One region of the Streptomyces sp. NPDC085932 genome, then DNA from elsewhere that is predicted to be linked to it. Evidence: riboswitches for the same ligand, from Rfam matches in the RefSeq annotation. Region 1 holds a riboswitch; each other region holds the start of a gene.

The links. A riboswitch is a leader RNA that binds a small molecule or an ion and turns the genes downstream of it on or off. The one in region 1 is predicted to bind cyclic di-AMP.
Positions count from the first base shown of each region.
Region 2: another riboswitch for cyclic di-AMP. It lies ahead of ACIGAQ_RS19420 (transglycosylase SLT domain-containing protein); the one in region 1 lies ahead of ACIGAQ_RS00455 (M23 family metallopeptidase).
Region 3: another riboswitch for cyclic di-AMP. It lies ahead of ACIGAQ_RS04225 (peptidoglycan DD-metalloendopeptidase family protein); the one in region 1 lies ahead of ACIGAQ_RS00455 (M23 family metallopeptidase).
Region 4: another riboswitch for cyclic di-AMP. It lies ahead of ACIGAQ_RS23365 (M23 family metallopeptidase); the one in region 1 lies ahead of ACIGAQ_RS00455 (M23 family metallopeptidase).

Region 1 covers NZ_JBITSJ010000001.1:112,376-117,856, forward strand. Annotated here, with positions in the region: gene ACIGAQ_RS00440 (DNA topoisomerase (ATP-hydrolyzing) subunit A) at 1-671, opposite strand, end outside; gene ACIGAQ_RS00445 (pitrilysin family protein) at 891-2,282, shown strand; gene ACIGAQ_RS00450 (pitrilysin family protein) at 2,279-3,667, shown strand; cyclic di-AMP (ydaO/yuaA leader) riboswitch at 3,860-4,025, shown strand; gene ACIGAQ_RS00455 (M23 family metallopeptidase) at 4,038-4,826, shown strand; gene ACIGAQ_RS00460 (GntR family transcriptional regulator) at 5,014-5,481, shown strand, end outside.
Region 2 covers NZ_JBITSJ010000003.1:726,923-732,403, reverse strand. Annotated here, with positions in the region: gene ACIGAQ_RS19435 (glycosyltransferase) at 1-513, opposite strand, end outside; gene ACIGAQ_RS19430 (GNAT family N-acetyltransferase) at 533-1,618, opposite strand; gene ACIGAQ_RS19425 (HAD family hydrolase) at 1,790-2,638, shown strand; gene ACIGAQ_RS19420 (transglycosylase SLT domain-containing protein) at 2,602-3,363, opposite strand; cyclic di-AMP (ydaO/yuaA leader) riboswitch at 3,367-3,545, opposite strand; gene ACIGAQ_RS19415 (polyprenyl synthetase family protein) at 4,050-5,060, shown strand; gene ACIGAQ_RS19410 (outer membrane lipoprotein carrier protein LolA) at 5,292-5,481, shown strand, end outside.
Region 3 covers NZ_JBITSJ010000001.1:1,052,030-1,057,510, reverse strand. Annotated here, with positions in the region: gene ACIGAQ_RS04240 (Glu/Leu/Phe/Val dehydrogenase dimerization domain-containing protein) at 1-510, shown strand, start outside; gene ACIGAQ_RS04235 (TetR/AcrR family transcriptional regulator) at 564-1,190, shown strand; gene ACIGAQ_RS04230 (SGNH/GDSL hydrolase family protein) at 1,222-2,007, opposite strand; gene ACIGAQ_RS04225 (peptidoglycan DD-metalloendopeptidase family protein) at 2,278-3,225, opposite strand; cyclic di-AMP (ydaO/yuaA leader) riboswitch at 3,230-3,391, opposite strand; gene ACIGAQ_RS04220 (alpha-galactosidase) at 3,702-5,481, opposite strand, start outside.
Region 4 covers NZ_JBITSJ010000004.1:661,659-667,139, forward strand. Annotated here, with positions in the region: gene ribA (GTP cyclohydrolase II) at 1-364, opposite strand, end outside; gene ACIGAQ_RS23350 (MarR family winged helix-turn-helix transcriptional regulator) at 504-1,019, opposite strand; gene ACIGAQ_RS23355 (dihydrofolate reductase family protein) at 1,096-2,226, shown strand; tRNA gene ACIGAQ_RS23360 (tRNA-Met) at 2,287-2,360, shown strand; cyclic di-AMP (ydaO/yuaA leader) riboswitch at 2,660-2,816, shown strand; gene ACIGAQ_RS23365 (M23 family metallopeptidase) at 2,828-3,856, shown strand; gene ACIGAQ_RS23370 (PrsW family intramembrane metalloprotease) at 3,943-5,370, opposite strand; gene trmB (tRNA (guanosine(46)-N7)-methyltransferase TrmB) at 5,440-5,481, opposite strand, start outside.

The sequences.
Region 1 (5,481 bases):
ACGTGTTTCATCAGGGCTTCGAGGTCCGCGTTCGGGTGCCTGATCAGGTGGCGGGCGGCGGCGATGACCTCGCGCAGATTGTGCGGCGGCATGTTCGTGGCCATACCGACCGCGATGCCCGAGGCGCCGTTGACCAGGAGGTTCGGGAAGGCGGCGGGCAGGGCGGCCGGTTCCTGCTCCTGGCCGTCGTAGTTGGGGTTGAAGTCGACGGTGTCCTCGTCGATCGACTCCGTCATCAGGCTGGTGGCCTCGGCCATCCGGCACTCGGTGTACCGCATGGCGGCCGGCGGGTCGTCGTTGCCCAGCGAGCCGAAGTTGCCGTGGCCGTCGACCAGGGGGACCCGCATCGAGAAGGGCTGGGCCATGCGCACGAGCGCGTCGTAGATCGACGCGTCGCCGTGCGGATGCAGCTTGCCCATCACCTCGCCGACGACACGGGCGCACTTGACGTACCCGCGCTCGGGGCGCAGGCCCATCTCGCTCATCTGGTAGACGATGCGGCGGTGCACCGGCTTCAGGCCGTCACGGGCGTCCGGCAGGGCCCGGGAGTAGATGACCGAGTACGCGTACTCGAGGAAGGAGCCCTGCATCTCGTCGACGACGTCGATGTCGAGGATCCGCTCCTCGTACGAGTCGTCGGGCGGCGGGGTCTTCGTGCTGCGGCGGGCCATCGCTGCCGGCTCCTTGCTGCTGCGATCCGGATCTGACGCCGACCATTGTGGACCGCCGCACTGACAAGCGGGACCAGGACCCGGTCCGGAAGGCCTTTCCGGCTCCCGGGACCAGGTCGGCGCCGGGAACTTCACCAGGGCTTCGCACGCTTGCATACAGTGGCAGGACCGGCAGGAAACCGCGGTTGTGAAGACCGCTCCGCGATCGAAGGGACGTACATGCCCATGGGTCACACGGCCACAGCCCAGGCAGGCTCCGGGGGCCTGACAGCGACCGAGCACCGCCTGGCCAACGGTCTGCGCGTGGTGCTCTCCGAGGACCACCTGACCCCCGTCGCGGCGGTGTGCCTCTGGTACGACGTCGGCTCACGCCACGAAGTCAAGGGGCGTACCGGCCTGGCTCACCTTTTCGAGCACTTGATGTTCCAGGGTTCCGCCCAGGTCAAGGGCAACGGCCACTTCGAGCTCGTCCAGGGCGCGGGCGGCTCGCTGAACGGCACCACCAGCTTCGAGCGGACCAACTACTTCGAGACCATGCCCGCCCACCAGCTCGAGCTCGCCCTCTGGCTGGAGGCCGACCGCATGGGCTCCCTGCTCGCCGCCCTCGACGAGGAGTCGATGGAGAACCAGCGGGACGTCGTGAAGAACGAGCGCCGCCAGCGCTACGACAACGTCCCCTACGGCACCGCCTTCGAGAAGCTCACCGCCCTCGCCTACCCCGAGGGCCACCCGTACCACCACACGCCCATCGGCTCCATGGCCGACCTGGACGCGGCCACCCTGGAGGACGCGCGCGCGTTCTTCCGCACGTACTACGCGCCGAACAACGCCGTGCTCTCCGTGGTCGGCGACATCGATCCGGAGCAGACGCTGGCCTGGATCGAGAAGTACTTCGGCTCCATCCCCGGTCACGACGGCAAGCCCGCGCCGCGGGACGGTTCGCTGCCCGAGATCATCGGCGAGCAGCTGCGCGAGGTCGTCGAGGAGGACGTCCCGGCGCGCGCCCTGATGGCCGCCTACCGCCTGCCCGAGGACGGCACGCGCGCGTGCGACGCCGCCGACCTGGCCCTCACGGTCCTCGGCGGCGGCGAGTCCTCCCGCCTGTACAACCGCCTGGTGCGGCGCGACCGTACGGCCGTCGCGGCGGGCTTCGGCCTGCTGCGGCTCGCCGGTGCGCCCTCCCTGGGCTGGCTGGACGTGAAGACGTCCGGCGACGTGGAGGTGCCGGTCATCGAGGCCGCCATCGACGAGGAGCTCGCCCGGTTCGCCGAGGAGGGCCCGACGGCCGAGGAGATGGAGCGCGCCCAGGCCCAGCTGGAGCGCGAGTGGCTGGACCGGCTCGGCACGGTCGCGGGCCGCGCCGACGAACTGTGCCGGTACGCCGTGCTGTTCGGCGACCCGCAGCTGGCGCTGACCGCCGTGCAGCGCGTGCTGGAGGTGACGGCGGAGGAGGTCCAGGAGGTCGCCAAGGCCCGCCTGCGCCCCGACAACCGCGCGGTGCTCGTCTACGAGCCCGTCGCCGACGAGAACGCCGACGCGACCGACGACGCCGACACCGCCGGGGAGACCGCAGCCGCGGCCGGCGACGAGAACGAGGAGGCGGCCAAGTGACCGAGCTCGCCACGATGGACTTCCACCCCCGGCCGCAGGCGGGCGAGGCACGGCCCTGGGCCTTCCCGGCCCCCGAGCGCGGCACGCTCGACAACGGCCTGACCGTGCTGCGCTGCCACCGCCCCGGCCAGCAGGTCGTCGCCGTGGAGGTGCTGCTGGACGCCCCCCTGGAGGCCGAGCCGGCCGGCCTGGACGGCGTGGCCACGATCATGGCGCGGGCCTTCTCGGAGGGCACCGACAAGCACTCGGCCGAGGAGTTCGCCGCCGAGCTGGAGCGCGCCGGCGCCACCCTCGACGCGCACGCCGACCACCCCGGTGTCCGGATCAGTCTGGAGGTCCCGGCCTCCCGGCTCGCCAAGGGCCTCGGTCTGATCGCCGACGCCCTCCGGGCGCCCGCGTTCGCGGACAGCGAGGTCGAGCGGCTGGTCCGCAACCGCCTTGACGAGATCCCGCACGAGCTGGCCAACCCCTCCCGCCGCGCCGCCAAGGAGCTCTCCAAGGAGCTGTTCCCGGCGGGCTCGCGCATGTCGCGGCCCCGCCAGGGCACCGAGGAGACGGTCGCGGCCATCGACTCCGCGGCCGTGCGCGCCTTCTACGAGAAGCACGTCCGCCCCGCCACGGCCACGGCCGTGGTGGTCGGCGACCTCACCGGCATCGACCTGGACGCCCTGCTCGGCGACACCCTGGGCGCGTGGACCGGCTCCTCGGCCGAGCCGCGCCCGGTGCCGCCCGTGACCGCCGACGACACCGGCCGGGTCGTCATCGTGGACCGCCCGGGCGCCGTGCAGACGCAGCTGCTCATCGGCCGGATCGGACCGGACCGGCACGACCGCGTCTGGCCCGCCCAGGTCCTCGGCACGTACTGCCTCGGCGGCACCCTCACCTCCCGCCTGGACCGCGTCCTGCGCGAGGAGAAGGGCTACACCTACGGCGTGCGGTCCTTCGCCCAGGTGCTGCGCTCCGCGCCCGACGGCACCGGTGCCTCGATGCTCGCCATCAGCGGGTCCGTGGACACCCCCAACACCGGTCCGGCCCTGCAGGACTTGTGGACGGTGCTGCGCACCCTCGCCGCCGAGGGACTGACCGACGCCGAGCGGGACGTGGCCGTGCAGAACCTGGTCGGGGTGGCACCGCTGAAGTACGAGACCGCCGCGGCCGTCGCGAGCACGCTGGCCGACCAGGTCGAGCAGCACCTGCCCGACGACTACCAGGCCACGCTCTACCGCCAGCTCGCCGCGACGGGCACGGTGGAGGCCACGGCGGCGGCCGTCAGCGCCTTCCCCGTGGACCGTCTGGTGACCGTCCTCGTGGGCGACGCGGCGCAGATCAAGGCCCCCGTGGAGGCCCTGGGCATCGGCGACGTCACGGTCGTGGCCGCCGAGTAACGGCACACGCGCCGAGGAGCCCTGGTTGTCTTCCAAGGCACCAGGGCTCCTTTATGCCCGAATTGGGACGGGAGTTGCCTGTCTGCCCTGTGGGATGCGCTACAAAAGCCCGGATCCGTTTGGGAATTGAAAGTGGCCCCGTTTAGCTTCGTCCGGGCTGTTCGTCAGGCAGTGCGCCGCACCCGCGGCACCGGACAGTCATCGCCGAGTCCCCGTACGGCGCGAGCCAGGGGAGCCGGGGACCCAACCGCAGTCCCTGGGGTGAATCGGACGCCCACGCGAGTCGCGAGGGGGTCCGTAGGAGACCTTCCTGCTCCGAACCCGTCAGCTAACCCGGTAGGCGAGAGGGAAGGAAAGGACCAGCCACTTCATGGCGTTCACACGCGCCACCGGCAAGCATCGCCGTCCCAGCAGGATCCAGCGCGGCACCGCCCGCGCGGCGGGCGTCGCGGCGCTCGCCACCACCGGCGTGATCGGCACCGTGGCCGCCCCGGCCTTCGCCGCCTCCGAGCCGGCCGTCGAGCAGACCGGCCTCACCCCGGTCGTCACCATGGGCGACACCGTGGCCCAGCAGATCGACGCCCAGGCCGTCGCGCAGAAGCAGGCGGCCGAGGAGGCCGCCGCCAGGCAGAAGGCCGAACAGGCCGCCCGTGAGCGCGCGGCCGAGGCCGCGAAGAAGGCCAAGGAAGCCGCCGAGAAGGCCCGCGAGGCCAAGGAGCGCGCCGCCCGCGAGGCCGAGCGCAAGCGCCTCAACAGCTTCGTCTCGCCGATCCCGGGCTCCTACGTCTCCACCGGTTACAAGGCCGGCGGCGCCGTCTGGTCCTCCGGCAGCCACACCGGCATCGACTTCCACGCGGCCACCGGCACCTCCGTCCACGCGGTCGGCGCGGGCACGGTCGTCGAGGCCGGCTGGGGCGGTGCCTACGGCAACCAGGTCGTGATCAAGATGAACGACGGGACGTACACCCAGTACGGCCACCTGTCGTCCGTCGGCGTCTCGGTCGGCCAGCAGGTCACCCCGGGCCAGCAGATCGGCCTGTCCGGCGCGACCGGCAACGTCACCGGCCCGCACCTGCACTTCGAGGCCCGCACGAGCCCCGAGTACGGCTCGGACATCGACCCCCTCGCCTACCTCCGCTCGCACGGCGTGAACCTCTGACGCCACCCGCTCAGCGCCCGAAAGGCCCCGGCTCACCGAGCCGGGGCCTTTCGGCATTCACCGGACCCCTGTCCAAAAAATATCCATGGATTCCGGGCTGCCGTCGGAAATTCCGGCTGATTGCAATAGAGTCACGGAACACACGTCACTCGTCGACGTTTCACGGGGATTAAGCGGAGGTCGGGTCATGCGTATTCCCGCGCACTCGGTGTGCACGGCCATCCGGGACGACATCGTCGCGGGTGTCCACGAGCGCGGCAGCCGGCTCACCGAGGAACTCCTCGCGCGCCGCTACGGCGTCTCGCGCGTCCCCGTCCGGGAGGCCCTGCGCACCCTGGAGGCCGAGGGCTTCGTGGTGACCCGGCGGCACGCGGGCGCGTGCGTGGCCGAGCCCACCGAGCAGGAGGCCGCCGACCTGCTGGAGATGCGCGGGCTGCTGGAGCCGCTCGGTGCCGCCCGAGCCGCCCAGCGGCGCACCGAGGCGCATCTGAAGGTCCTGCGCGGCCTGGTCCGGCTCGGCCAGGAGCGCGCCCGCAGGGGCACCAGCGACGACCTGCGTTCCCTGGGCGGCTGGTTCCACGAGACGCTGGCCCAGGCCTCGGGCAGCCCCGCCCTGATCGCCATGCTCACCCAGCTGCGCCACAAGATCGCCTGG
Region 2 (5,481 bases), on a different contig from region 1:
CTCGCTCGTCACGGGCGCGTTGTCGACGACGACGACCTCGAACCGCGGATGGTCCTGGGCCAGCAGCGAGTCCAGCGCCCGGGCCAGCTGCCCGGCCCGCTCCCGGGTGGCCACGACGACACTGGCCTGCGGCACCTCCACCGGCACCGCGGCGTCCGCCCCGGCGCACTCCGCCCGAGGGGGCTCCTCCGGCCGGCCGGCATCCGCCCCGGCATGCTCCGCCCGAGTCGGCTGCACCGCCTCGCCGGCATCCGCCCCGGCGCACTCCGCCCGCGCACGCGCCGCCAGCACGGCTCGCGGATCGGCTCCTTCCGGTACCCGCGCCAGCAGCGTGCCCACCGGGCGGCCGTGGCGTCTGACCAGGACGAACACCTCACCGGGCGTCACCGGAGGACTGCCCGGGCCGGGTCTGAGCACCGCCCCCTCGTCGTTCAGATCCAGCTCGGCGACCTGTACCGACCCGATGGCCAGGAACCGCCGTATCTCCTCCTGCGCACGCGCCGAACGGGCCATGCGCCCTCCCCCCTCGTCGTCAGGTACGGCGCAGCCGGGCCGCGCCCTTCAGGGTCCGCGCGGCCAGCGCCGCCAGCCGCGGCCGGCCGCGGACGAAGCTGTGTGCGCGGCGCGCCGGCTCGCGGCTCAGCCAGTGCAGCGCCGCGCCCGCCCCCGGCCGCGTCACCGCACCCTCGTACACGGGCAGTTCGCCCGTCTTCAGCGCGTCCTTGTACTCGGCCGCGCCGCGCCCCAGGTCGAGCGTGCCGATGCCCGCGGCGGCCGCCGCCTCGGCCATCCGCAGATGCAGCACCAGCCCGGGCGAGTACTTCGCGAACTCCGGCTCGTAGGCCGGGAACCAGCAGGCCAGCACCGAGGCCGAGCGCAGCCCGAAGTGCGCGGCGACGGGCCGCTCACCGGCGTACAGCACGGACAGGGTGCCGCTGCACTCCGGTGCCCGGGTGCGGGCCAGGTGCCCGACGAGCCGGGTGATCCACTCCTGCGCGAACCGGTCCCGGCGGCCGGTCCTGCGATACTGCGCCGACTTCCACTCCATGAGGGTGCGCAGCGCGGCCGGGTCGCGTTCGTCGAACACGAACCGCACCTCGCCGACCTGCCGGCCCAGCCTGCGCTCCTTGGCCAGGGTCGTCTTCAGGAACTTCGGCGACTGGGCGCGCAGCACCGTCTCGTAGGTCTCGTAGCCCTTCTCCACGTCGACCACGTAGGTGGCGTGCTCCTCCGCCGCGTGCGGGACGAACAGCCGCTGCTCGGCCTCCAGGTTGTCGAAGGCGAAGGACGACAGCGAGCAGGCCCGCAGCAGTTCGCCCGGCTCCAGATCCAGGCCGGGGCGCAGGATCGCGCCCTGCGCGTCCGAGACCCCGAGCCCGATGGCCCGGCCCTGCCCCCACGGGCCGCGTTCATGGGGCAGGAAGCCGGCCGGCTCCAGCCCTTCGTAGACCACCGCGACCCGGGCCCGCGGCCTCACCAGACCGACGGCCTCGGTGAACTCCGGTTCCATGAAAGGGTTGCGCGGTGTCTTCGAGGCGGCGCGCAGCGCACGCCAGCGCTCCCTCTCCTGCTCACCGAGCTCCCCGGGCCCGGCCACGCGAATGCGCCCACTGCTCAACCTGACCCCCCGATCAAGTCCCCCCTGGACACTTGGAAGGTACCGCTCGATGCGGCCCCTCGGGTAGGTAGCGGACCATGTTGTTGCCAACCGGTGCAGAGGCCCTCAACCGGGCAATCGGCGTGCGCCGTGCGATGAAACGAACGGGCGCGTTGTCCGTATTCTCTGATCATGGCCGCACCCCTCGCATATTCACTCATCGCCACCGATCTGGACGGGACGTTGCTGCGCGGCGACGACACCCTGTCCGACCGGTCCCTCACCGCGCTCGCGCGGGTGGCGGACGCCGGTGCCCAGCACCTCGTGGTGACCGGTCGCCCGGCGCCGAGAGTGCGGCCGCTCCTGGACGACCTGGGGTGCACGGGGCTCGCGGTGTGCGGGCAGGGCGCGCAGGTCTACGACGCCGGCGCGAACCGGCTGCTGTGGTCCGTCACGCTCGACCGGGAGCTGGCCGAGACGGCCCTCGGGAAGATCGAGGCCGAGGTGGGGGAGGTGTACGCGGCGGTCGACCAGGACGGGGTCGACGGGCTCACGCTCATCGAGCCGGGCTATCTCATGCCGCACCCGACACTGCCCGCGGTGCGGGTCGACCGGCGCGACGAGCTGTGGGGCGAGCCGATCAGCAAGGTGCTGCTGCGCCATCCCTACCTGTCGGACGACGAGCTGGCGGCGACGGCCCGCTCGGTGGTGGGTTCACTGGCGACGGTGACGATGTCCGGGCCGGGCACGGTCGAGCTCCAGCCGTGCGGTGTCACCAAGGCGACGGGTCTGGCACTGGCCGCCGAGCACCTGGGGCTGCGGCCCGCGGACACCATCGCCTTCGGTGACATGCCCAACGACATCCCGATGTTCGACTGGGCGGCGCACGGCGTCGCGATGGCCAACGGCCATCCCGAACTCAAGGCCGTGGCCGACGAGATCACCCTGTCGAACGAGGACGACGGCATCGCCGTCGTCCTCGAACGACTGCTGGGCGGGACGGCTCAGTACGGGCCGTTGACGTTGTCGATCGAGCCGTAGCGGTCGGCCGCGTAGTTGCAGGCCGCCGTGATGTTGGCGACCGGGTCGTACGGGTCGTACGGGGTGCCGGACACGTGGTAGGCGGCGAAGGTCGGGTCGATGACCTGGAGCAGGCCCTTGGACGGGGTGCCCTTGGCGGCGTTCGAGTCCCAGTTGTTGATCGCCTGCGGGTTGCCGGACGACTCCCGCATGATGTTGCGGTAGATGCCGTCGTACGAGCCCGGGATGCCCTTCTGGGCCATGATGTCCAGCGCCTCGCGGATCCACCCGTCGAGGTTGTTCGCGTAGGTCTTCGCGGCGGCCGGGGTGGCCTGGGTCACACCACCGGCCGGCTTGGCCGGGGCGGACGACTGCGTCGCCTTCTTCGGGGCGGCGGCCTTCGCGGTCTCCACCTTCAGCTTCAGCCCCGGGTGGATCACCTTCGGGTCGTCGCCGACGGCGCCACGGTTGTCCTTGTACAGCTGCTTCCAGCCGCCGGAGACGTCGTACTTCTCCGCGATGCCGTAGAGCGTGTCGCCCTTGGTCACGGTGTACGAGAGCGACTTGGCGGGCTGGGCCGCCTGCGGCACGGTCTGCGCGGCGGGCGCGCTCTGGGGCTCGGCGGCGCCGGCGTGCGTGGCGCCGAGGAGCGGGAGGGTCAGTGCCGCTCCGCCGGTGCCGACGACGGCGACACCACGGGAGATCGGGTTCCTTCTGGGGCGACGGTGCTTACCTCGTCCGGGCATGGTGATGTTCCTCTCCGGCGCCTGCGAGGTGAGCTGTCGGGTTCGGGCCGGGAGGTGCCCGGCCGCACACGGCGTGGTGCTGTCGTGCGCGGCTTCACCCCGAGCCGGTCCGTGTCACGGACCGGCGACTTACCTGGGTCCCCCGCTCCTGCCCTGCGTGAGTGAGTCGGTGTGTGTGGGGAGTCCGGGCGGCGGCAGGATTCGGCGGTCCGCCGGACTGGGCCGGAACGTATGCGAGAGCACATGCCGGGAACAAGCACCGGAGTCACACAAGGCGCCGGATGACCTTGATCGGGGGGTAATGGGCGGCTTGATCCTTTGCGTGAGCCAAGCCTCAACTCGCTCTCGCCGAAGGGCGGGACCGCTCGGTGCCCGGGTGGGGCCGCAGAGGGCCGGAAGTGATTCAATTCACTGATCACAACCCGGGGCGCAATGCCCCGCAAGTGGAATTTGCTTCATCAATGGTGCAAATACCACATAGACCGTGAATTCCCGGTAAGTCGGAACATGTCTGTTCTTATGAGCTGATCGAAAACATAGCGGTCGTGATCGGATACCACCCGGCCTGTAACCATGGGCGCTGGCGGTGATCGAAACGTGACCGGATACGCTGATCCGAGTGATGGCAGCGACCTATCGACAATCCGCGTAAGCACCGGCAGACACCAGCAGACAGGAGACCCCTCGTGACCGACGTCGGGCCGTTCGGGCTGAGCGTGCGGGACCAGGCTCTGGAAGCCGATGTCCAGGCCGGACTGGCGGCTGTCGAGGAAGGCTTGCTAGAGGCCACCAAGAGCGAGGTGCCCTTCATCACGGAGGCCGCCCAGCACCTGGTGCGGGCCGGGGGCAAGCGGTTCCGGCCGCTGCTCGTGATGCTCGCCGCCCAGTTCGGCGACCGGCACGCCCCCGGGATCGTGCCGTCGGCCGTGGTCGTGGAGCTGACCCACCTCGCCACGCTGTACCACGACGACGTGATGGACGAGGCCGCCGTGCGCCGCGGGGTGGACAGCGCCAACACCCGCTGGGGCAACTCCGTCGCGGTCCTCACCGGCGACTTCCTCTTCGCCCGCGCCTCGCACATCCTGGCCGACCTCGGCCCGGAGGCGGTGCGCGTGCAGGCCGAGGCGTTCGAGCGGCTGGTCACCGGCCAGATCCTGGAGACGGCCGGACCGCAGGACGGCCGCGACCCCGTCGAGCACTACCTGGACGTGCTGGGCGGCAAGACCGGCTCGCTGGTGGCGGTCTCGTGCCGGTTCGGCGCGATGATGTCCGGCGCCGACGAGACGGTCGTGGACGTGCTGACCCAGTACGGCGAGCGGCTCGGCGTCGCCTTCCAGCTCGCCGACGACGTCCTGGACATCGCCTCCGACTCCCACGAGTCCGGCAAGACCCCCGGCACCGACCTGCGCGAGGGCATTCCCACCCTGCCGGTGCTGCGGCTGCGCGAGCGGGCGGCCCGGCTCGGGCTGGCCGAGGACCTCGCCCTGTGCGAGCTGCTGGACTCCGACCTCACCGACGACGAGCGGCACGCTGAGGCCCTGCGCCTGCTGCGCGCCCACCCGGCGCTCGAACAGGCCCGCCGGGACACCGTCCGCTACGCCGAGGACGCCCGTTCGGCACTGGCGCCGCTGCCCGAGTGCGCCGCGAAGACGGCCCTGGTGGAACTGTGCGACGCGGTGGTGCACCGGGCCGGCTGACCGCCCGCCGCCCCCCGACCCCTACGGGTCGGGGGAGAAGCCGCCCTCCCGTGTCATACCCCAGCAGTACGCGGAGTTGAGTCCGGGGTCTGACGTATCTCCCTGGCCGATTTGGTCAGATGGAAACCACGGAAAACACCACTCCTCACCTGTTCGGGTGAGAATGGCGGCTCAGGGACGAGTGCGTGGACGACACGGACAGCCGCCGCCGACCACGGAGGTAGGGCACACATGGCACCGTACGCATCCGACGACAGCACGACCGGCGGGGAGGTCGACGAGCAGCACTCCCGGCGGCGCAAGGCCGCGCGGTACGTCGTCCCGGTCACGGTGGTGGGGGTGGCGGCCGCGACGATCGGCCTGGTCCCCGCACTCGCCGACTCCGGTGACCCCGACCTTCCGAAGATCACCGCACAGCAGC
Region 3 (5,481 bases), 940 kb from region 1:
GCCAACCCGGGCGGACTCGACGTCGAGGCGCTGCTCGCGGCGCGCGACGCCCACGGCACGGTGGACCGCTCCGCGCTGCGGCCCGGCGATCTGGAACTGCCGGGTGACGCCTGGCTGTCGGCCGACGCGGAGGTGCTGGTGCCGGCGGCGGTGTCGTACGCCGTCGACGCCGGCAACCAGCAGTACGTCACGGCCCGCTGGATCGTCGAGGCGGCCAACATGCCCGTCCGGCCGGAGGCGGAGCTGCTGCTGGCCCGGCGCGGGGTGACCGTATTGCCGGACGTGGTGGTCAACTCCGGGACGAACGCCTGGTGGTGGTGGACGCTGTTCGGCGACATCGGCCCCGACGCCGAGGAGGCGTTCGCCCATACGCGCCGCTCGATGCGGGCCCTGGTCGAGCGGATGCTCGGCCGCGCGCACGCCGAGGGGACGACACCGCGCGCGGCGGCCCACGCGATCGCCGCGGACCGGCTGCCGGTGATCGCCGAGCGGTACGGCTGCTACCGCTGAGGCAGGCCGGATCCGCACGTCGGGCGGACCGGGCGCGTGGGTAGGGTGACGGCGTGACGAGAGTCCGGTTGAGCGTGGCGGAACGGCGTGAGGAACTGCTGCGTGCCGCCGTGGAGCAGATCGAGGCCCGGGGCGTGGCCGCGGTCAGGATCGCCGACGTGGCCTCGGCGCTCGGCGTGAGCAACGCGCTGGTGCTCTACCACTTCGCGTCCAAGGAGCAGTTGGTGGCGGCGGCGTTCCGGTACGCGGCCGAGGCCGACCTGACGCATCTGCGCAAGCTGCTGGGCCGCCGTACGTCGGCGCTGCGGCGGCTGCGGTCGGCCGTGCGCTGGTACGCCCCGACCGGGCAGGCCAAGGGCTGGCGGCTGTGGATCGAGGGCTGGGCGGCGGCCCTGCGCGAGCCGGCGCTGCGGGAGGTCATGCAGGACCTCGACCGTCAGTGGAAGGCGGCTCTCGCGGAGGTCATCGCGGAGGGCGTGGCGGCGGGCGAGTTCCGCTGCCCGGATCCCCGGGCCTCGGCCCTGCGCCTCACCGCGTTCCTCGACGGCCTGGCCGTCCAGCTGACGTCCTACCCCGGCACGATGCCGAGAGCCCGGGCCCAGCAGTGGACGGAGGAGGGCCTGACCCGCGAACTGGGCCTGGACTCCCCCTCCTCACCCCCGCCGAGCGGCCCGGCATAGGCACCGGGGCCGCGCAGACCCGCCGCGCATCTCACGCCACGGCAGCGATCCGCATCCGGATGTCGTCCGGGGACAGCGCTCCCTTGGCCGTCACATGGTCACCGGAGGACTCCCCCCGCAACCGCCGTCCGATCCACGGCACCAGGAACTCCCGCGCCCAGTGCACATCGTCCCGCCGCACCTCCAGCGTCCCCCGCGGCGGCAGCGGCGGCCACGGCTGCTCCGGATCGGCCGGCACGTCGAGACCGAGCACCTGCCCCGCGCGCAGCGCCACCCGCGTGTGCCCCTCGGGCGACAGGTGCAGCCGGTCGGCGTCCCACGCCCGGCGGTCCTGCACACTGCGCAGCGACCACAGGTCGAGCACCGGGCAGCCGTACCGGTCGGCGATGGCCCGGACATGCCCGTTGTACGTGGCGATCTTGCCGCGCAGATGCTTGAGGACGGGCACGCGCCGGGTGTCGAACCCGGTGGTCACCATCACCGTGCCGGCCACCGCGGTGAGCCGCGCCAGCGCCCGCTCGAAGCGCTCGGCCACCTCGTCCGGGTCGGTGCCGGGCCGGATGATGTCGTTGCCCCCGGCGCAGAACGAGACGAGGTCCGGGGCCATCTCGACGGCCCGCGGAACCTGGTCCGCCACGATCTGGTCGAGGAGTTTCCCGCGCACGGCGAGGTTCGTGTACCGGAAGTCGCCTTCGGGCCGCAGGTCGGCGAGCAGGACGGCGAACCGGTCGGCCCAGCCGACGAACGCCCCGTCGGGGCCGGGATCACCGACGCCCTCGGTGAAGCTGTCCCCCACCGCCACGTACGACCCGATCACTGCTCTGCTGTCACTCTTCGAATCGTCTGCCACAGCCGCTCATGATTCACCTTCGAATGTGGCCTACGCGACCGTAGGCAAGGGTTGACGGGCGGTGAGATAAGCCACTCCTAAAGTGTTCGCCAACTCCGGAACAGCCGGTCCGTCACGGGCGTTCTCTGGTGAACGCCGGTTCCGGCGAGCCGCTTGATCCGGGAACCACCGAAGGCCGGACCCGGGGATCGGGGTCCGGCCTTCGGTCGTGTGTCAGGCAGGTGGTCGCGCGGACGGTCAGCCGACGGAGACGCCGTGCGAGCGCAGGAAGGCGACCGGGTCCACGTCCGAGCCGTAGCCCGGCGCGGTGCGGATCTCGAAGTGCAGGTGCGGTCCGGTGACGTTGCCGGTGGCGCCGGACAGGCCGACCTGCTGTCCGGCGGACACGGTCTGGCCGGCCGTGACGGAGAGCTGGGACAGGTGGGCGTACTGGGCGTAGTGGCCGTCGTTCAGCTTGATGACGACCTGGTTGCCGTACGCGCCGCCCCAGCCGGCGGAGACGACGGTGCCCGCGCCGACGGCCTTCAGGGAGGTGCCGGTCGGGACGACGAAGTCGACGCCGGTGTGGTAGCCGCTGGACCACATGCTGCCGGACATGCGGTACGGGGTGCCGACGGTGGCACCGTCCACCGGGGAGCTGTAGCCACTGGCGTTGCTCTGGGCGGCCGGCTTGGCGGCGGCCGGCTTCGCGGGGGCCTCGGCCTCGGCGGACGAGCCGGAGGAGGACTTCGTGGTCTCGGTGGACCCGGCGGGCTTCTCCGCGGGCTTCTCGGCCGGGGCCTTCGGCGCGGACGGCGCCTCGGACGGGCTCGCCACGGCCTTCTTGCCGAGGGAGAGCTTCAGGCCCGGGTGGATCAGCGACGGGTCGTCGCCGACGGCGTCACGGTTGTCCGAGTAGAGCTTCTTCCAGCCGCCGCTGACGTTCTGGTCGTCCGCGATCTTCGCGAGATAGTCGCCGGCCCTCACCGTGTAGGTGCGCGCTCCGGTGGCCTTTTCCGCGGCCTTCTTCCCGGCGGCCGGGGCGGCCTGGACGGCCTTTTCCGGAGCCGACTGCGGAGTGGCGGCGTGGGCGCCGGCGGCCCCCATGAGGGGAAGGGCGAGAGCCGCTCCGCCGGTTCCGGCGACGGCAATGGAGCGGGTGAAACGCTGGGTCTTGGGGCGGCGGTGCTTACCCTTCGCGGGCATGGCGAATTCCTCTCCGTCGCCTGCGAGGTGAGCTGTCGGGTGCGGGCTGGAGCTGCCCGGCCGCGCCGAGGCGCGGCTTAACCCCAAGCCGTTCCGGGAACCGGAACAGGCGTCTTACCTGTGGGTCCCCCGCTCCTGCCGTACGTCGGGTCAGTGTGTGCGGGCTCCGGGCGGCGGCAGGATTAGGCGTCCGTCCGGATTGGTGTGGAACGTAAGCGACCAAGACGCAACGGGACAAGCTTGCGGTTGCCCGCAGGGGCGTTTTCCTTGACGCGTCGGCAGATTTGCCGTCACCGAGCGTGGATTACGGATCTCTCACTTTCCGCAATTACCCTGATTGGCGCCCGAATTACGTGCACATGGCAACAACGCATCGTCACGGATATGACGATGGTCACGCACTCGGGCCCCATCTCCTCTGCGACCGGGGCACGTTATGGCGAAGCGACCGAAGCGCCTTATTCGGACAAGAATGACTACTTCCGCTTAAGCCGGACCACGGTCGCGTCCAGATCCCCGCCCAGACCGATCCGCAGTCCGTGATGCCGCAGGACGGCCCCCCGGTACAGTTCGCCCGTTTCGAGGCATTCATACGTCGCTGCCGGGTCGACGCCGCGCAGCCGGAGCGCCGGCACGGGCTCGCCGTAGCGCTGCGCCTGGAGCCAGGCGAGGACGACGGTCTCGTCGCCGAGGACGTACTGCACGGCGCTCAGGCCGCCCTCCGGGGGCCGCAGCCGGTAGAGGTCACCGCGCTGCACCACCGGGCGGATCTCCTTGTAGCGCCCCACCCACTCCCGCGCCTCGGCGAGTTCCTCCGGCGTCCACTTCGTGAGGTCGCCGCCCACGCCGAGGACCCCGGCCATGGCACTCACGAACCGGAACCGGAGGGAACTGGCCCGGTGGTTGAGCATGGCGTTCGGACTGTCGGTGACCCAGGCGGCCATCACGCGCGCGGGGTGGATCTGACTGAAGCCGTGCTGCACGGCGAGCCGGTCGAGCGGATCGGTGTTGTCCGAGGTCCACACCTGGTCCGTGCGGCTGAGCACGCCGAGGTCGATCCGGCCGCCGCCGCCCGAGCAGGACTCGAAGGCCACGCCCGGGTGGGCGGCGCGCAGCCGGTCCAGCAGGGCGTACAGGGCGCGGATGTGGTCGACCCACAGGCGCTGCGGGTAGGGGTCCCCGGGCCAGCCGGCGTCGGTGAAGCAGCGGTTGAAGTCCCACTTGACGTAGTCGATCGGGGCGCTGGAGAGGAGCCCGTCGAGCCGCTCCCACAGGTACTCCTGGACGTCCTCCCGGGCCAGGTTCAGTACGAGCTGATTGCGGAATTCCGTCCGCTTTCGTCCGGTTTGGTACTGCACCCAGTCCGGGTGGGTGCGGTAGAGGTCGCTGTCCGGGTTCACCATCTCGGGCTCGACCCAGATGCCGAACTGCATGCCGAGGCCGTGCACATGGTCGGCGAGCGGCTTCAGCCCGCCGGGGAAGCGGTCGGGGTTGGGCGTCCAGTCGCCGAGCCCCGCCCGGTCGCTGGTGCGCCTCCCGAACCAGCCGTCGTCGACCACGAACAGCTCGACCCCCATGGCCGCGGCCCGCTCGGCGAGCGCCCGCTGCTGCTCCTCGGAGATGTCGAACTCGGTGGCCTCCCAGGAGTTGAACAGCACCGGCCGGTCCCGGCCGGCGTCCGGGATCACGTGCGCCCGCTGGTAGGCGTGCCAGGCGCGGCTCGCGCCGCCGAAGCCGCCGTCGCTCCAGAGCCCGGCGAAGAGGGGTGTCGTGTACGACTCCCCCGCGCCCAGGGTCAGCAGGCCCGAGTCGTCGTGGCCGGCGCCGCCGGTGATCTGCACGCGCCCGTCCGGCAGCTGCGCCACGGAGATCCGCCAGGAGCCCGACCAGCCCAGCGCGCAGCCGTAGACCTCGCCGTGCTCCTCCGTCGCGTCGGTGTCGAGGGCGACCCAGGGCAGGTGCTGGTGGCCGGTGTGGCCGCGCCGGCTGCCGATCACCTTCTCGCCGGGGGTGAGCCCGGAGCGCACCAGCCGGGACTCGGCGCCCCAGCGGCCGTGCAGCTGGGACAGCCGCCAGGCGTCCCGGTCGGGCAGGGTCCAGGTGGCGGAGTCGGCGCGCAGCACCTCGACCTCGGGCCCGCGGTTGTCGAGGGTCGCCCAGCGCTCGACGACGTCGGAGTCGGGGTGCATCCGGTAGTGCAGGGTGACGGTCAGGCCGCCGTCCCGGAAGCGCAGGCGCAGTTCGCCGTCCCGCGCC
Region 4 (5,481 bases), on a different contig from region 1:
TGTCCAGGCCCTGGTCCTGGAGGGCGTACGCGTCCAGCTTGTTGTAGAGGCCGATGCCCCGGCCCTCCTGACGGAGGTACAGGAGCACGCCGCCGCGCTCGGCGATGCGCTCGACGGCCTCGCGCAGCTGCGGGCCGCAGTCGCAGCGGGCGGATCCGAACACGTCCCCGGTCAGGCACTCGGAGTGCAGCCGCACCAGCGGGACCGGGCCCGGCTCGCCCAGGACGACGGCCACGTGCTCCCGACCGTCGGCCAGGCCGTGGAAGGTGACGAGCTCGGCGTCGGCCTCGTAGCCGTCGTGGAAGCGCAGCGGGACCCGGACGCGGGAGCGCGGGGTGGCGATGACGCTGGGGGTGTCGGGCATGCGGGGCCTCCGGGTTCCGTTCCTGCTCGGCTGCACAGCCGTCGGGTGAGTTGCTTCAGATTTGAAGCAGACCCACGGCCGGAACCCTACTCTTGCTTTAAATTTGAAGCAATGACGGAACGGTGTCGTGTGACGCGCGTCACGAACAGGGTGTGGAGGACCTCCGCCGCCACGGCACGTCGTCCGCCGCCGGCCGTGCCCCGTCCTCCTGGAGCCCCTCCGCGATGGCCGTGGAGATCGCCTCCAGCTGGCCGACCTGCTCCGTGCTGAGCCGGTCGAACAGGGAGCTCCGCACGGTCTCGACGTGCCCGGGCGCCGCCCGCTCCAGCACGGCGAACCCCTCGTCGGTCAGCGCCGCGATGCTGCCCCGCCTGTCGTCCCGGCACGCCTCGCGCCGCAGCATGCCGTCCTTCTCCAGTCGCGTCACCGCGTACGTCAGCCGGCTGCGCGTGATCTTCAGCCGCTCGGCGAGGTCGGTCATCCGCAGCCGCCGGTCGGGAGCCTCGGACAGGACGGACAGGATGGAGTAGTAAAGGTGGGGCATGCCGGCGTCCTGCTGGAGCTGCCGGTCGATCGCGTCCTCCAGGAGCAGCGAGGCGGCGATGTAGGCGCGCCAGGCGCGCTGCTCCTCGGGGGTGAGCCAGCGAGTCGTCATGCCGCCAGTGTAAGTTTGTTTCAAACTTGAACCAAGCGCTGCCCAGTCCGCCGTCCCGACCAGCCGCGGAGCGTCGATGCCCCACCCGTACGTCCTGCTGTCCGCCGCCGTCTCCCTCGACGGCTATCTGGACGACACCGGCCCCGAACGTCTGCTGCTGTCCGGCCCGGCCGACTTCGACCGGGTCGACGAGGTCCGCGCGTCCGTCGACGCGATCCTGGTCGGCGCCGGCACCATCCGCGCCGACAACCCGCGGCTGCTGGTGAACTCGCCCGGGCGCCGCTCCGCCCGGGTGGCCGCCGGCCGGCCCGAGTACCCGCTCAAGGTCACCGTCAGCGGCTCCGGCGACCTCGACCCGGACGCCCGGTTCTGGCACACCGGCGGCGAGAAGGTGCTGTACACGACCGACATCGGGGCCGAACGCGCCCGCGCCCTCGGCATCGCCGCCGACGTGGTCCCGCTCGGCCCGGACCTCGACTGGCGCCGGCTCCTCACCCATCTGCACGACGTCCGGGGCGTACGGCGGCTCATGGTCGAGGGCGGTGGCCTGATCCACACCCAGCTCCTCACCCAGGGCCTCGCCGACGAGCTCCAGCTGGTCCTCGCCCCGCTCTTCGTCGGCGACCCGCAGGCCCCGCGCCTCTTCGGGCCCGGCGGCTACCAGAGCGGCCGGCTCCGGCTGCTGGAGACCCGGCGGATCGAGGACGTCGTCCTCATGCGCTACGTGCCGACCGCCCCGGGCACCGGCGCCCTGCCCGCCGCCGCCGACCACCGGTGGCTGAGCCTCGCCTGCGAGCTGGCGGAACAGTGCCCGCCCTCGGACACCGCGTTCAGCGTGGGCGCGGTGGTGGTCGCCGCCGACGGTACGGAACTGGCCCGGGGGCACTCCCGGGAAGGCGGTGACCCGGTCGTGCACGCCGAGGAGGCGGCCCTGGCCCGGATCGACCCGGCCGACCCGCGGCTGCCCGGCGCGACGGTGTACAGCAGCCTGGAGCCCTGCGCCCGCCGCGCCTCCCGTCCCGTGCCCTGCGCCCGGCTGATCCTCGACGCGGGCGTGCGCCGGGTGGTCACCGCCTGGCGCGAGCCGGACACCTTCGTGGCGGGGGCCGACGGCAGCGGGCTCCTGGCCGCGGCCGGAGCGGAGGTCGTCGTGCTCCCGGAACACGCCGAGCGGGCCCAGGCACCCAACCGCCACCTGCTGTCCTGAGTCCCGGGGCGGGTGTGGCACGAGCTGTCCTGCGCATGGCGTACACTGGAATCACAACGACGCGGGGTGGAGCAGCTCGGTAGCTCGCTGGGCTCATAACCCAGAGGTCGCAGGTTCAAATCCTGTCCCCGCTACTGAAGGCCGAGGGCCGGAATCCGAAAGGGTTCCGGCCCTCGGTGCTTTCGCTTCTCCTGCGCAGGGTGCTCTTCACGCAGGGTGAGCGAATCCTCCCGCTCCGCATAACAACTGACACACCGTCAAAAACCGTCTGTCACTTGAGAGGCGGTCAACTCGCCCGATTTAAGCCGGTCATGGCAGGTACGTCCGCGCGAAAAAGGTTAATGATCAAGCGGAACCGCTGGAATACGCACCGCGCCTCCATTAACGTTCGATAACGCAGCGCGGTCGTCCCAGCCGTCACAGAAGGCGGCTCCGTGCGCACGCGCCGAATCCCGAAAGGGAACCGGGGAACCACCACTTGGGGTGAATCGAGCGGATACCGCCGTGGCAGCACGGCCGGTATACGCGCGTAGGAGACCTTCCTGCTCCGAACCCGTCAGCTAACCCGGTAGGCGAGAAGGAAGGAAAGGAGTACGCCCACGTGGCGTCCAACCGGCCTGCCTCCGCGGCCCCGTTCGCGACGGAACAGCGCGACACCGAAGTCTTCTACGGCGGTCAGCGCACCGACGAGGGCCCGTTCCAGGAGTGGAACCCCACCGCGGAGTCCATCCGTCCCCTCCGTGGCCGGCATCGCGTCACCAAGCAGCGCGGCGGAGGGCTCGCCCGCAGCTCCACCGTCCTGGGCGTCGGCGTCATAGCCGCCGTGGGCGCCGGCGGCATGGCCAGCGCCCAGACCGGCAAGCCGCCGGTGTCGATCTCCGTGCCGGACCTTCCCTCGGTGGGTTCCCTCATCTCGGACGACGACACCCCCGAAGGCTCCGCCACTCCGCTCAGCGACCTCGCGACGGTCGCGGCGGACACCGACCAGAGCGGCCCCAACGCCGGCGAGGCCCTGCGCGCCCGGATCATGGCCCAGGTCGAGCACCAGCAGGAGCAGATCGAGACCAAGGCCGCCGAGGAAGCCGCCGCCGCCGCCGAGAAGGCCGCCGCGGAGGCCGTCGCCAAGGCGGAGAAGGAAGCCAAGGCCAAGGCCGCCGAGGCCAAGCGGAAGGCCGAGGAGGAGGCCCGCAAGAAGGCCGAGGCCGAGCGGCTCGCCGCCCTCGCCAAGCAGTACACGCTGCCGACCTCCTCGTACACCATCACCTCCAGCTTCGGCCAGGCCGGCGCCTACTGGTCCTCCGGCTACCACACCGGCCTCGACTTCGCCGCCCCCACGGGCACGCCGATCAAGGCGGTCCACAGCGGCACCATCACCGAGGCCGGCTGGAACGGCTCGTACGGCTACAAGACCGTCCTCACCCTGGAGGACGGCACGGAGATCTGGTACGCGCACCAGTCCTCCATCGGCGTCAGCGTCGGCCAGAAGGTCAGCACGGGCGACGTCATCGGCCGTGTCGGCGCCACCGGCAACGTCACCGGGGCGCACCTGCACCTGGAGGTCCACGCCGCCGGCTCCAGCAGCGGCATCGACCCGATGGCCTGGCTGCGGGGCAAGGGCCTCAACCCGTAAGCGACGAGCGCCCGCAGAAGCACCGGCAGCCCTGACGACGACCCCCCGACGTCAGGGCTGCCGGTTTTTCCGTGCCCGGACGGGTGTCAGGACCTGTAGGGGTTGTACGCCGGGTACTGCGTGGGCTGGGGGGCGTACCCCGCCGGGTGGCCGTACGCGGGGATCTGGCCGTACGCGGGGATCTGACCGTAGGCGTGGCCGTGGTCGTACGTGTGGCCGTGCGTTTGGCCTTGGCCGTACGCCCCGGGCATCGGCCAGGGCGGGGCCGTCACCGGGACCGGAGGCGCCGTGATCCGGGCCGCGTGGTCCAGGGCCGGGCGGGCCGCCTCCCGGCGCCGCCACAGGGCCGCCAGCAGCTCCATCTCGCGTACGGCGAAGTCGGGCCCGGCGCGGCCCCGGCGGGCCCGGTGCCGCAGGAACGCGAGCGACGTCGCGTACGCCTCGTACCGCGCCACCTCCCGTGCCGCCGTCTTCCCTGCGTGCCGGCGGGCGTACTGGCGGGCGATCCGGCGTGCCCGCATGGAGCCGAGCGCGTACGGCTCGGCCGGGGCCAGCCAGCCCGCGACCGCGTAGGCGGGCAGCTCCGTCCGAACCGTGCGCAGCTCCCGCTGCCGCGTCCAGATCACCAGCCACGTCAGCAGCCCGAAGATCGGCACCATGAACGCCGCGTAGACGGCGAAGAACCCGTACTCGCCGAACGACGACGAGCCGTTCCACATCGCGTGCATGCCCATCGCCAGCAGCAGCCCGGCGAGCGGGAAGGCGACGCGCCTCAGGTGCTGGCGGTCCGCCGAGAGCGCCGCGACGCCGAAGCCGATACCGGTCAGGACCGTGAAGAGCGGGTGCGCGAACGGCGACATGATGATGCGGACGAAGAAGGTGGCCGCCGTGACGGAGGCGATGCCGCTGCCGCCGGTGAGCTGGTCGGTGCCGAAGGCGGTGCCCAGGTAGAGGATGTTCTCGGTGAAGGCGAAGCCGGTCGCGGTGACGCCGGCTATGACCACGCCGTCGACGATGCCGGTGAAGTCGCGGCGGCGGAAGAGGAAGACCAGGAGGACGGCCGCCGCCTTGGCCGTCTCCTCGACCACCGGCGCTATCACGGTCGCGCCGAGTGTGTCCGCGCTGGACGGGTCCGCGGTCGCCGTCGCTATCCATCTCGTGGCGAAGCTGTTGGCGACGATCGCTATCAGCGCCGCCGCGCAGGCGCCCCAGGCGAAGGAGAAGACCAGGTTGCGCCAGGGGCCCGGTTCGACGCGGTCCAGCCAGCGGAACGAGGCGATGAGCAGGGGCACCGGGAGCAGGGCCAGCCCGAGCCCGACCAGGAAGCCCTCCGTGCCGGTCTCCTCCCGGACCAGCGCGAGGATGACCAGGCCGGATATCGCGAGGAGTGTGGTCGGTGCGCCGTAGCGCACCCAGGGGCGCTGCCACCAGTGGGCGTGCCGCAGCGGGCCGGCGGTGGGGGCGCCGTCGGTGGGAGCGCTGGGGTACGACGGGTGTGGGGGGCAGGTGGCCACGGCATTGACCCTAACGACGGAGGGGCGCTGTCCGCAGGCGGGAGAGGTGCCAGGGGCGGTGCGGTGCGGTCAGACGCCGGCGGGGGGTTGGTCCGCGTGTGGTACGCGGCG